DNA from 2 places in the Micromonospora sp. NPDC005254 genome. Region 2 is predicted to be linked to the other one. Evidence: predicted binding sites of a transcription regulator. Region 2 holds the regulator's gene; the other holds the start of a gene.
The links. Region 2 encodes HrcA, which represses chaperone genes, less so after heat shock. Its sites were predicted from a motif close to GGTTNGCACNCTCNNNNNGAGNGTGCNAACC; they were not measured.

Region 1 (6,642 bases), on a different contig from region 2:
ACCGGGCGTACGGGGTGGGCGTCGGCCGGTCGGCGTAGAGGTAGGCGATGCTCGGGTCACCCAGCGTGGCGTCCAGCTGGTCGGCCAGTTCGGCGACGAGGTGCGCGCGGACCACGGCCGGGTCCGGGTCGTACAGGTAGCGGCGCGGTGGCCCGACCGGCGCCTCGGTGGCGCCCGAGCCGGTGAGCTGGAAACGGTGCGTCTCGGCGCCCACCTGCCGGTAGAGCGTGGCGCGGCGGGGCACCTGGGCCAGGTCGCCACACCAGAGCGCGGCCTCGACCAGGTCGCCGTCCACGCCGACCCACTCCGCCTCCGCGCCGGCCGGGATGAGCGCGTGGTCCAGTCCCGGCGCCACCTTCACCACCGTGCGCGGCACCCGTTCCGCGAGCCCGGTGACGAAGTCCCACGGTGGCGAGTAGGCGCGCGGGTCGAAGATCCGCCGACCGGTGCCGCTCGTACGTCGGGCCGGGTCACAGAAGACCCCGTCGACCCGGGAGACGTCGAACGCGGTGGCGTCGCCGCACTCGACCGTGAACAGCTCGGCCAGCCCCGCGGCGGCGGCGTTGGCGGCGGCCATCGCGGCGGTCACCGGGTCGGCCTCCACCCCGTACACCCGGATGCCGGCGCGGGCGGCGGCGAGCGCGTCGGCGCCGAGGCCGCAGCCGAGGTCGGCCAGCGTGCGCACGCCGGCCGCGCGCAGCCGCTCGGCGCGGCGGTCGGCGACGACCCGGCGGGTGGCCTGCTCCAGCCCGGCGCGGGTGAGGAACATCCCGGCGGCGGCCGGGCCGAACTTGCCGACCGCCCGGTGGCGCAGCTCGGCCTGGGTGAGCGCCGCCGCGGCCAGCGCGGGCGGCACCCCGCCGGCGCGTAACGCCGACGCCGCCGTCAGTGGATCACCGCCGGCCAGCTCGGCCGCCGCCGTGAGCGCGGCCGACCCCTCGGGGGTACGCAGCGCCGCCAGCTGATCGAGATCCACCCCACCATTCTCCCGGCCGAGGCGGAAATACCGGCTGGCGGGGCGCGACGCGCTGGCACTCTCCTTGACGGAGTGCTAGCCACGGAATAACCTGCGATTAGCACTCTCGCCCTGAGGGTGCCAGCTTCCGGGTCTCGCGACCCGGGTGCGCACGCCAGGCGGACCGGCACCCGCGACGACGGCCCCGCCCGGTGGCATGAGGCAGATTGACGCTGGTCAGCCCCGCTGGCCGGCAACGAAACCAGTAGTACCCCAGGAGGGTATGCCCGTGACTACCGCGACCAAGGTTGCGATCAAGCCGCTCGAGGACCGCATCGTGGTCCAGGCGAACGAGGCTGAGACCACCACGGCGTCGGGCATCGTGATCCCCGACACCGCCAAGGAGAAGCCGCAGGAGGGCACCGTCCTCGCTGTGGGCCCGGGGCGCGTCGACGACAACGGCAACCGGGTTCCGGTTGACGTGCAGGTCGGCGACACCGTCCTCTACTCGAAGTACGGCGGCACCGAGGTCAAGTACGCCGGCGAGGAGTACCTGGTGCTCTCCGCCCGCGACGTCCTCGCGGTCATCGAGAAGTAAGCAACCGATCAGTGTCGCTGCCCCGGTCCGGCTCGCCGGGCCGGGGCAGCTTCGCTTCGAAGGGACATACATGGCGAAGATCCTGAGCTTCTCGGACGACGCCCGGCACCTGCTGGAGCACGGTGTCAACGCCCTCGCAGACGCGGTCAAGGTCACCCTCGGCCCGCGCGGGCGCAACGTCGTCCTGGACAAGAAATTCGGTGCGCCGACGATCACCAACGATGGTGTGACCATCGCCAAGGAGATCGAGCTCACCAACCCCTACGAGAACCTCGGCGCGCAGCTGGTCAAGGAGGTGGCGACCAAGACCAACGACGTCGCCGGCGACGGGACCACCACCGCGACCGTGCTGGCGCAGGCGATGGTCCGTGAGGGCCTGCGCAACGTGACCGCCGGGACCAACCCGGCCGGCCTCAAGCGGGGCATCGACGCGGCAGCCACCAAGATCTCCGAGGCGCTGCTCGGCCGCGCCGTTGAGGTCGCTGACAAGAAGTCGATCGCGAACGTGGCGACGATCTCGGCGCAGGACGCCACCATCGGCGAGCTGATCGCCGAGGCGATGGAGCGGGTCGGCCGCGACGGTGTCATCACCGTCGAGGAGGGCTCGATGCTCACCACCGAGCTGGACGTGACCGAGGGTCTCCAGTTCGACAAGGGCTTCATCTCGCCGAACTTCGTCACCGACCTGGAGGGTCAGGAGTCCGTCCTGGAGGACGCGTACATCCTGGTCACCACCCAGAAGATCTCGGCGATCGAGGAGCTGCTGCCGCTGCTGGAGAAGGTCCTGCAGAACAGCAAGCCGCTGCTGATCATCGCCGAGGACGTGGACGGTCAGGCGCTCTCCACCCTGGTGGTCAACTCGCTGCGCAAGACCCTCAAGGTCTGCGCGGTCAAGGCCCCGGGCTTCGGCGACCGGCGCAAGGCCATGCTCCAGGACATCGCGATCTCCACCGGCGCCGAGCTGGTCGCTCCGGAGCTGGGCTACAAGCTCGACCAGGTCGGCCTGGAGGTGCTCGGCAGCGCCCGGCGCGTCGTGGTCGACAAGGAGAACACCACGATCGTCGACGGCGGCGGCCAGAAGGCCGACGTCGACGACCGGGTCTCCCAGATCCGCAAGGAGATCGAGGCCTCCGACTCCGACTGGGACCGGGAGAAGCTGGCCGAGCGGCTGGCGAAGCTCTCCGGCGGCATCGCCGTGATCAAGGTGGGTGCGGCGACCGAGGTCGAGATGAAGGAGCGCAAGCACCGCATCGAGGACGCCATCGCGGCGACCAAGGCCGCGGTCGAGGAGGGCACCGTGCCCGGCGGCGGCGCCGCCCTGGTGCAGATCCTTCCCGTGCTCGACGACGACCTGGGCTTCACCGGCGAGGAGAAGGTCGGCGTCTCGATCGTGCGCAAGGCGCTGGTCGAGCCGCTGCGCTGGATCGCGCAGAACGCCGGCCACGACGGCTACGTCGTGACGCAGAAGGTCGCCGACATGCAGTGGGGCCACGGCCTCGACGCCGCCACCGGCGAGTACGGCGACCTGGTCAAGGCCGGCATCATCGACCCGGTGAAGGTGACCCGCAACGCGGTCACCAACGCCGCCTCGATCGCCGGTCTGCTGCTCACCACCGAGAGCCTCGTGGTGGAGAAGCCGGAGCAGGCCGAGCCGGCCGCCGCCGGTGGGCACGGCCACGGCCACGGTCACCAGCACGGCCCGGGCTTCTGACCCGGTAGCGACACCCGCCCCGGGGCACACCGTCGTACGGCGGTGTGCCCCGGTTCGTCTCCGCGATCATTACCAAGCGCTGACATGGTTGGCGACCCGGCGGATTGATCGCGCACACTGGGCCGATGAGCACCACGTCGCGGCGGTACGCCGCGCTGGCCGGAGTGACCGCCGCCGCCGTCGCGATCGGGATCGCGGAGCCGGTGGCGGTGCTGACGGGCCCCCGGTCGGCGCCACTGGTCGCGGTGGGCGGGGTGGTCGTCGACGCCGTCCCCGAGCCGCTCAAGCAGTTCGCCATCGACGTCTTCGGCACCGCCGACAAGATCGCCCTGCTGATCGGAACGGCCCTGCTGCTGGGCGCCTTCGCCGCGCTGCTCGGAATGGTGGCGGTCCGCCGGCTGGCCCTGGGCCTGGCCGGCATCGCGGCGTTCGGCGTCGTCGGTGTGGCCGCCGCGCTGACCCGCCCCGGCGCGGACGTCTTCGACGCGCTGCCGTCGCTGGTCGGTGGCGGACTCGGCGCCCTGGTGCTCTGGCTGTTCATCGCCGGCCCGTTCGAGCTGGACCCCTGGCCCTGGACCTCACCCGCCACCTCCCGCCCGGCAACCCCGCCGGCTGCCGGTCCTGGTGAATGGCCGGTGTCGCCCGCCGGGCCGACGGAGGGCCTGCCGGTCCCGGTGACCCCCGCCGCCCCGCCGGTGCCGGTGACCCCGGCCGCGCCGGCCGCGACTGTCGATCCGGAGTCGCGCCGACGGTTCCTGACCGGCACCGGTGTGCTACTCGGCACGGCCGCCGTGGCCGGACTCGGCGGGCGCTGGCTGGCCGGGCGGCGCGGCGTGTCCGCCGCCCGGGACGCGATCCGGCTGCCCGCGCCGGTCGCCCCCGCACCGGCCGTGCCGGCGGGCGCGGACCTGTCGCTGGCCCAGCTCGCGCCGTACGTCACCCCGAATCTCGGGTTCTACCGGATCGACACCGCCCTGGTGGTGCCGCAGGTGGACCCGGAGACCTGGCGGCTGCGCATCCATGGCCGGGTGGGCACCGAGCGCACCTACAGCTACGCCGATCTGCTGGCCCGGCCGTTGGTCGAGCGGTACGTCACGCTGGCCTGCGTCTCGAACGAGGTCGGTGGGGACCTGATCGGCAACGCCCGCTGGCTGGGCGTACCCCTGCGGGAGCTGCTGGACGAGGTGCAGCCGGAGGAGGACGCCGACCAGGTCGTCGGCCGGTCGGTCGACGGTTGGACCTGTGGCACCCCCACCGCCGCGCTCCGCGACGGACGCGACGCGCTGCTGGCGATCGGCATGAACGGCGAGCCGCTGCCGGTCGAGCACGGGTTCCCGGTCCGGATGGTGGTGCCGGGCCTCTACGGCTACGTGTCGGCCTGCAAGTGGGTGACCGAGCTGGAGCTGACCCGGTTCGCCGACTTCGACGCGTACTGGGTGCCGCGTGGTTGGTCCGCCCAGGGCCCGATCAAGACCCAGTCGCGCATCGACGCGCCGCGACGGCGCAACCGGTTGACCGCCGGTCCGGTGACGGTGGCCGGTGTGGCCTGGGCGCAGCACCGGGGCGTTCGCCGGGTCGAGGTACGCGTCGACGACGGCCCCTGGCAGGAGGCGCAGCTGGCCCCGACGGTGTCGGTGGACACCTGGATGCAGTGGTCCTGGCGCTGGGACGCCACGCCGGGCGAGCACCGGCTCCAGGTCCGGGCAACGGACGCGACAGGCGAAACCCAGACCGAGCGCACGCAGAGCGTCGCCCCGGACGGCGCCACCGGCTGGCACACCGTCCCAGTCAACGTCCACTAACCCCCACCCCGCCCCTGGTGATCATGAAGTTATTGCCCCGATCGACGGCGTGTCGGGGCAATAACTTCATGATCGACGGGGGAGGGGGCAGGCGCGCGGAACCGCGCTCCCGCTGGGCGGGGGCGCGGTTCGCGGTGTTCGGGGTGGGTGCCGGGTCAGGCGACGTTGCGCTGGGCCGGGACCGTCGACTTGTGCGGGCGGCCCAGTCGCGCCTCCAGGCGGGCGACGTCGACCCGGATCTGCCTGCGGTCGGCCAGGTCCTCCCAGCCGACGGCGAGCAGGCGCAGCCGCTCCGACTCGCTGAAGCCGCCCCAGACGCCGTACGGCTCGCGGACCGACAGGGCGTGCGCGGCGCACTCGGCGCGGACCGGGCAGGCCCGGCAGACCGACTTGGCGGCGGACTCCCTGCGCAGCCGGGAGGAGCCCCGCTCCCCGTCCGGGTGGAAGAACTGGGCGCTGTCCCGGCCCCGGCAGGCACCGAGCCGCTGCCAGTCCCAGAGATCGACGATGGGTCCGGGCAGTCTACGTACGTTCGACATCAGCACCCCTCCTCCCGCGCGGCACCGCGAGACTCTTGTGGCCGGCTTCCGGGCGGCGGGCCGCGCAGGCGCACCGTTCCCGGCCTGGACCTCCCGGTACCCGGGCTGCCGCCGGCTCACACGTGTGTGATCCAAAACGTCTGGCAACTCGCGGCTTTTGCCCTATCTGTCGGAAAAGTTCAGATGATTGCCGGGAACCCCCTCCCCAGCCGACGCCGTCATGGTCTGCTCGTGTGCGGAGAGGAGACCACCACAGTGCGTACCGTTCTTGTGTGCGTTCGGACACCGCTCGCGGCTCAGCACCTCACTTCTGCTGCCGCGCGGCTGGGGTTGTCCGCGATCGTCCGTACCGCCGTCTCCGATCCCGAGGTGATGCTGCGACTCGCCGAGCGCCCGGCCGACGTGGTCCTGGCCGACACGGCTCTCACCCGGCCGGACAGCGCGGGTTTCGTCCGCCGGGTGCTGGCCCGCGCGCCGCAGGCCGCGGTCCTGCTGCTCGGCGCCGAGGAGTCCGAGGCCGCCGCCGCCACCATCAGCGCTGGCGCCCGGGGTCTCATCCAGAACGCCGACCACGACCTGACCAGCGCGGTCGCCAAGGCCCTGCTGCTGCTCACCGCACCCGGCCGAGCCTCCCGGCAGCGGGTCACCGACCCGGCCCGGGACACCGCGGCGGTCGGTGGGTCGGGCCGCTCCGCGCCATCGGTACGCGGCTCCGCCGAACCCGGCTGGACGGCCGTGCCCGGCGACGGGTCGCCGGGCATGCCGTCGGTGCCGGTGCAGCGGGGTGACGACGAGGTCGAGTCGGCGACCGACGGGTCGGCAGCCGGCCAGACCGATCCGACCCGGCCCGCCCCGAGCGCCCGCCCCAACCGGGCGTCGATCGGGCTCACCGAACGGGAACTCCAGGTGCTGCTGGGCATGGCCGAGGGCAAGAGCAACGCGGAGATCGGCCGGGAACTGTTCGTGTCCGAGGACACCGTCAAGACCCATGCGCGACGGCTGTTCCGCAAGCTCGGCGCCCGGGACCGCGCCCACGC
Region 2 (6,642 bases):
CCGCGAGGCGTACGCCGACACCGTGCTGGCCGAGCTGTCGCTCGCCGCCCGGGTGCTCGGCGACAGTCCGCCGCCCCGGGTCGACACGGTCTTCGTCGGCGGCGGCACCCCGACCCTGCTCCCCGCCGACGACCTGGCCCGCATCCTCGACGGCATCGACCGCACCTGGGGGCTCGCCGCCGACGTCGAGGTGACCACCGAGGCCAACCCGGAGTCGGTGACCCCGGAGTCGTTGCGGCGGCTGCGGGCGGCCGGCTACACCCGGATCTCGCTGGGCATGCAGTCCGCTTCCCCGGGGGTGCTGGCGATCCTGGACCGCAAACACAGCGCCGGTCGGGCCACCGCCGCCGCCTTGGAGGCACGCGACGCCGGGTTCGAGCACGTCAACCTGGACCTGATCTACGGCACGCCGGGGGAGCGGGCCGAGGACTTCGCCGCCACGCTGGAGCAGGTCGTCGCCGCCGGGGTCGATCACGTCAGCGCGTACGCCCTCATCGTCGAGGACGGCACCCGGCTCGCCGCCCGGATGCGGCGCGGCGAGCTGGCGTACCCCAGCGACGACGTCGCCGCGGACCGCTACCTGGCCGCGGAGGCCGCCCTCGACGCGGCCGGCCTGTCCTGGTACGAGGTGTCCAACTGGGCGCGCACCGACGCGGCCCGGTGCCGGCACAACCTGCTCTACTGGACCGGCGCGGACTGGTGGGGGCTCGGCCCGGGGGCGCACAGCCACGTCGGCGGGGTGCGCTGGTGGAACGTCAAGCACCCCACGACGTACGCCCAGCGGCTGGCCTCCGGCGCGTCACCCGGCCTGGCCCGCGAGGTGCTCACCGTCGACGAGGCCCACATGGAGGACGTGATGCTCCGGCTGCGGCTCGCCAGCGGGCTGCCGCTGGCGGTGCTCGACGCGGCCGGCCGGGCCGGCGCCGAGCGGGCCCTCGCCGACGGCCTGCTGGCCGCCGGGGACTACGCCGCCGGCCGAGCGGCGCTCACCCTGCGCGGCCGGCTGCTCGCCGACGCGGTCGTCCGCGACCTGCTGCCCTGACCCGGACGCGCGGCCCGGCCGGCAGGTGCGACCGACCGTCGCCGGTCAGCCCGCGCCCCGGCCGGCCGTGCGGGCGGTGCGCCGGACCGGCCGGGGGAGCGGCCGGCCCGGATCACTTGACGAGGTTGGCCGAGAGGGGGTAGCGGTAGAGGCTGCCCTCGTTGGCCTTGATGCCGGCGAGGATGCCGAACACGGCACCGAGGATGATGGCCGCCCCGACGCCGATGAAGCCGATCAGGATGCACGAGAGCACCCAGCCGACCAGGCCGACGATCGACCAGATGAGCTGGAAGTTGAGCGCGGCGACGGCGTGCGCCCGGACCGTCGGGGACTGGTTGCCCCGGGCCAGCATCGCCACCAGCGGGGCGACCCAGCCGAGCACGCCCCCACTGATGATCATGCCGGCCGCGCCGCCGAAGTGCGCGACCAGCGCCCAGGTCTTGTCCTCGTTGTTGGCGTAGCCGCCGCCGGGGCCGCTGAAGGCGCCGCCGGTCGGATACCCGCCAGTCGGGCCGCCCGGGGGGTAACCGCCCGGCGGGGGGTAACCACCTGGCGGAGGGTAGCCGCCCGACGGCGGTTGGTCACCGGTGGGCGGCGGATAGCCACCGGCCGGGGGATAGCCGGCCGGGTCGGGTGCCCCGGACAGTGGTGCGGTGGGCGGCTCGGCCGCGGAAGGCGAGCCCGGGAGAGTCGGCTCCGGCGGGTAACTGCCGGGGTCTCCCGCGCCGGGAGGGCGAGGTGGTTCAGTCATGACTGTCACGGTAGGTGTCGGCGGCAACGTCGCACCAGAGCGATACCGCCCGGCCGCGCGGGCCGATCGGCCCGCGCAAGGTGGCGCGGGCCGCACCCACGGCCTGTCGTTGATCATCGCGTCGGCGGGGGTGCCGACGTAGACTGGCACTCGTTACAGTCGAGTGCCAGGACGGCCGTCGGCCCCGGGTGGGCCGCCGGCCGACGTGCGACAGGAGGTGCGGAGGATGGGTCTGGACGACCGCAAGCTCGCCGTGCTCCGCGCCATCGTCGAGGACTACGTCTCCACCCAGGAGCCGGTCGGCAGCAAGGCGCTGGTCGAGCGCCACCAGCTCGGGGTCTCCCCGGCGACGGTCCGCAACGACATGGCCGTGCTGGAGGAGGAGGGCTACATCCGGCAGCCGCACACCAGTGCCGGCCGGGTGCCCACCGACCGCGGCTACCGCCTCTTCGTCGACCGGCTGTCCCGGGTCAAGCCGCTCAGTCCCGCCGAACGTCGGGCCATCGAGCGCTTCCTCGTCGGCGCGGTCGATCTCGACGACGTGGTGCACCGCACCGTGCGCCTGCTCGCCCAGCTCACCCGGCAGGTGGCCGTCGTGCAGTACCCGAGCCTGGCCCGCTCCTCGGTGCGGCACCTGGAGCTGGTGCCGATCTCCACCACCCGGCTGATGCTCGTCATGATCGCCGACACCGGGCGGGTCGAGCAGCGGCTGGTGGAGCTGCCCGGCCCGGTCCCCGCCGACGACGTCACCGACCTGCGCCGGCTCGTCAACGAGAAGCTCGCCGGCGCCCGGCTGTCCGAGACCCCGCCGCTGGTGCAGGCGCTGGTCGAGGAGGCGCCGGCCGAGCTGCGTCCGGCGATGACCACCCTCTCCACCGTCCTGCTGGAGACGCTTGTCGAGCGGCACGAGGAACGCATCGCCCTGGCCGGCACCGCCAACCTCACCCGGGGCGGCCTACTCGACTTCCAGGGCTCGCTGCGACCCATCCTGGAGGCGCTGGAGGAGGAGGTCGTGCTGCTCAAGCTCATCGGCGAGACCGAGCCCAGCACGACCCGGGTCCTGATCGGCGACGAGAACGAGTTCGACAACCTGCGCGCCGCCTCGGTGGTCAGCACCGGGTACGGCCCGGGGGCCACCATCGTGGGCGGCCTCGGCGTGTTGGGGCCCACCCGCATGGACTACCCCGGCACCATCGCCACGGTGCGCGCCGTGGCACGCTACGTGGGCGAGCTGCTGGCCCAGAACTGACCAGTCAGGGCCGACGGCCGGCTGCGGCCGCCGGTCGGCGTAACGCGAGACGAACATGAGGACACGGAACGCAGTGGCCAGGGACTACTACGGCATCCTCGGTGTCAGCCGGGAAGCCTCCGATGACGAGATCAAGCGCGCCTACCGCAAGCTGGCACGCCAGTTCCACCCGGACGTCAATCCGGACCCGGAGGCCCAGGAGAAGTTCAAGGACATCAACGCCGCGTACGAGGTCCTCTCGGACGACCGGAAGCGGCAGATCGTCGACCTGGGTGGCGACCCGCTCGCCCCGGGAGGCGGCGGCGCGGGCGGCCCGGGTGGCCCGGGGGGAGCCGGCCCGTTCGTCGGCTTCCAGGACATCATGGACGCGTTCTTCGGCGGCGCGGCAGGTGGCGCCCGTGGCCCACGGCCGCGGACCCGGCCGGGCGCCGACGCGATCCTGCGGCTCGAACTCGACCTGCACGAGACGGCGTTCGGCGTCGAGGCCCCGATCACCGTCGACACCGCGGTGCTCTGCACCACCTGCTCGGGCGCCGGCACGGCAGCCGGCACCCACCTGGCCACCTGCGAGGCGTGCGGCGGTCGGGGCGAGGTGCAGTCGGTGCAGCGCACCTTCCTCGGCCAGGTGGTCTCCGCCCGGCCGTGCACCGTCTGCCAGGGCTACGGCACGACCATCCCGCACCCCTGCCCCACCTGTGCCGGCGACGGCCGGGTGCGCACCCGCCGTTCGCTCACCGTCAAGATCCCGGCCGGTGTCGAGGACGGCATGCGGATCCGGCTGGCCCAGCAGGGCGAGGTCGGCCCGGGCGGCGGCACCGCCGGTGACCTCTACGTGGAGATCCACGAGAGGCCACACGACGTCTACTCCCGCAAGGGCGACGACCTGCACTGCCGGGTCACCGTGCCGATGACCGCCGCCGCGCTGGGCACCCGGCTCACCATCAAGACGCTGGACAGCGAGGAGACCGTCGACGTCAAGGCCGGCACCCAGCCGGCCAGCACGCTGCGGCTGCGCGCCCGGGGTGTGCCGCACCTGCGCGGCACCGGCCGGGGTGACCTCTACGTGCACCTCGACGTCCGGACGCCCACCAAGCTCGACCCCGACCAGGAGAAGATGCTGCGCGACTTCGCCAAGACCCGGGGTGAGGAGGTCGCCGAGCTGACCAAGCAGGGCGGCTTCTTCTCCCGGATGCGCGACGCGTTCAACGGCCACGCCTGACGTGTCCGCGCCGCTCTTTTTGGTCGACGCGCTGCCCACCGGCGACGCGCTGACCCTCGACGGGCCCGAGGGGCACCACGCCGCCACCGTGCAGCGGCTGCGCGTCGGCGAGGAACTGCTGCTCGCCGACGGGCGGGGTGGCACGGCCGCCGCCGTGGTCACCGCCGTCGGCAGGGGCAGCCTGGAGGTCACCGTCACCTCCCGGGAGTACGCGGACGCGCCCGTACCCCGGATCGTCACCGTGCAGGGCATCGCCAAGGGTGACCGGGGCGAGCTGGCCGTGCAGGCGATGACCGAGGTCGGGGTGGACGAGATCGTGCCCTGGGCGGCGTCGCGCTCGGTGGTCCAGTGGCGCGGCGACCGGGGCGTACGGGCCCGCGAGAAGTGGGTCGCCACCGCCCGCGAGGCGGCGAAGCAGGCCCGCCGGCCCTGGCTGCCGGTGGTGGCCGGCGCGCCCGACGAGTCCACCGCGACGGTCGCCCGCCGCATCGCCGGCGCCGCCGCCGGGTTCGTCCTGCACGAGGAGGCCGAGGAGCGGCTCACCACCGCCGACCTGCCCTCCATCGGTGAGATCGTCCTGGTCGTCGGCCCCGAGGGCGGCATCGCTCCGGCCGAGATGACCGCCTTCCGCGAGGCCGGCGGCCGGCCGGTACGCCTCGGGCCGGAGGTGCTGCGGACCTCCACGGCCGGCGTGGCCGCGCTCAGCGTGCTCGCCACCCGCCTCGGCCGCTGGTAGTCCCACCGCTAGCTGTGGTGACTCGTGTAGCTGTGGTGACTCGTGCCCCGACCCAGGCTCCCACCTTGTCCGCGTCCTTTGCTCTGCTTCAACCGACGCAACAGTTTCGGCCGTTGAGTGTTGCCGTGGTTGAAGCAGAGCAAAGGACGTGATGAGCAGGCGGGAGGCCCTGGCCGGTGGCGGCGCGGGCTGGCGGGTGGTCAGGTGCGCAGGTAGGAGGCGCCGTTGAGGTCGACGATCGTGCCGGAGGCCCACTCGGCCTCGGGGGACGCCAGCCAGTGCACCGCGGCGGCGATCTCCTCCGGCCGGGCCACCCGGTCGAACGGGCTCTGCGCCCGGATCGCCGCGCCCTCCGTACCGCTCAGGTACTCGGTGACCATGTCGGTCGCCACGAAGCCCGGCGCGACGGTGGCGACCGTGATGCCGTACGGCGCGAGGGCCACGGCGAGGGACTGGCCCAGCGCGTTGAGCCCCGCCTTGCTGGCCCCGTACGCCGGCTGGTGCGGCTCGCCGCGGAACGCGCCCCGGGACGAGACGTTGACGATCCGCCCGCCGCGTTCACGCATGTGCTGGGCGGCGCACCAGATGACGTTGCCGGCGCCGGTCAGGTTGGTCTCCAGCACCTGCCGCCAGCGTTGCTGCCACTGCTCGTAGGAGGCGCCGAAGATCGGGTGCGGGTCGTCCCGGTCGCCGTACGTCCCGGCGTTGTTGACCAGCACGTCCAGCCCGCCGAGCAGTTCGGCGGCCCGGTCGACCATGGCCCGGACGGCGTCCGGGTCGGTGAGGTCGGCGCGGACCACCACGTGCCCCGAGCCGGGCAGCCCCGCGCGCAGCTCCTCGGCCGCGTCGCCGGAGTCGCGGTGGTGGATGGCCACCCGGTCGCCGCTGGCGGCGAACGCCTCCACCACCGCGCGGCCGATGCCACGCGAGGAACCAGTCACCAGTACCGCCCGATCCGTCATGCCGGCCATCCTGCCTCAGCCGTGCCCCGCGTCCTTACACTGCCCCGATGGGATCCGACTGCCTGTTCTGCCGCATCGTCGCCGGGGAGATTCCGGCCACCGTGGTCCGGGAGACCGCCACCACGCTCGCCTTCCGCGACATCGACCCGAAGGCCCCGGTGCACGTCCTGGTCATTCCGAAGGAGCACTACGCCGACGTCGCCACGCTCGCCGAGGGTGACCCGGCGCTGGCCGGTGCGGTGCTCGCCACGGCCGCCGCGGTGGCCGATGACGAGGGGCTGCTCGGCGACGGGTTCCGGCTGATGTTCAACACCGGGGTGTACGGCGGGCAGGAGGTGTTCCACGCGCACGCGCACCTGCTCGGTGGCGCGCCGCTCGGCCCGATGCTCGCCCGGGACCTGGCGTGACGGCCGGCCCGTACGCGCACGACCGGTTGGGCCGGCTGGTCCGCCGGGTGCAGGCCGACGCCCGGGTGCCGGCGGTGTCGGCGGCGCTGCACCGGGCCGACCGACCGCTGTGGAGCTGCACTGTCGGGGGCACCGGCACCGACAGCCCGTTGGGTCCGGGCACCCAGTTCCGGATCGGCTCGGTCACCAAGACCTTCACGGCGGTGCTCACCCTCCAGTGCCGCGACGACGGGCTGCTGGACCTGGATGACCCGGTGGGCCGGCACCTGGACCTTC

Region 1: a site for HrcA is predicted at 1,072-1,102, ahead of groES (co-chaperone GroES). Genes of this name have one in related genera too.

The regions. Positions count from the first base shown of each region.
Region 1 is NZ_JBIAKM010000001.1:635,185-641,826, forward strand. Features, by position in the region: gene ACFYPR_RS03100 (methyltransferase domain-containing protein) at 1-976, opposite strand, end outside; gene groES (co-chaperone GroES) at 1,239-1,553, shown strand; gene groL (chaperonin GroEL) at 1,624-3,264, shown strand; gene ACFYPR_RS03115 (molybdopterin-dependent oxidoreductase) at 3,390-5,066, shown strand; gene ACFYPR_RS03120 (WhiB family transcriptional regulator) at 5,222-5,605, opposite strand; partial or broken gene ACFYPR_RS03125 (helix-turn-helix transcriptional regulator) at 5,861-6,404, shown strand; partial or broken gene ACFYPR_RS03130 (response regulator transcription factor) at 6,476-6,642, shown strand, end outside.
Region 2 is NZ_JBIAKM010000011.1:62,040-68,681, forward strand. Features, by position in the region: gene hemW (radical SAM family heme chaperone HemW) at 1-1,042, shown strand, start outside; gene ACFYPR_RS28640 (DUF4870 domain-containing protein) at 1,155-1,793, opposite strand; gene hrcA (heat-inducible transcriptional repressor HrcA) at 2,020-3,042, shown strand; gene dnaJ (molecular chaperone DnaJ) at 3,116-4,261, shown strand; gene ACFYPR_RS28655 (16S rRNA (uracil(1498)-N(3))-methyltransferase) at 4,263-4,997, shown strand; gene ACFYPR_RS28660 (SDR family NAD(P)-dependent oxidoreductase) at 5,198-5,959, opposite strand; gene ACFYPR_RS28665 (histidine triad nucleotide-binding protein) at 6,007-6,366, shown strand; gene ACFYPR_RS28670 (serine hydrolase domain-containing protein) at 6,363-6,642, shown strand, end outside.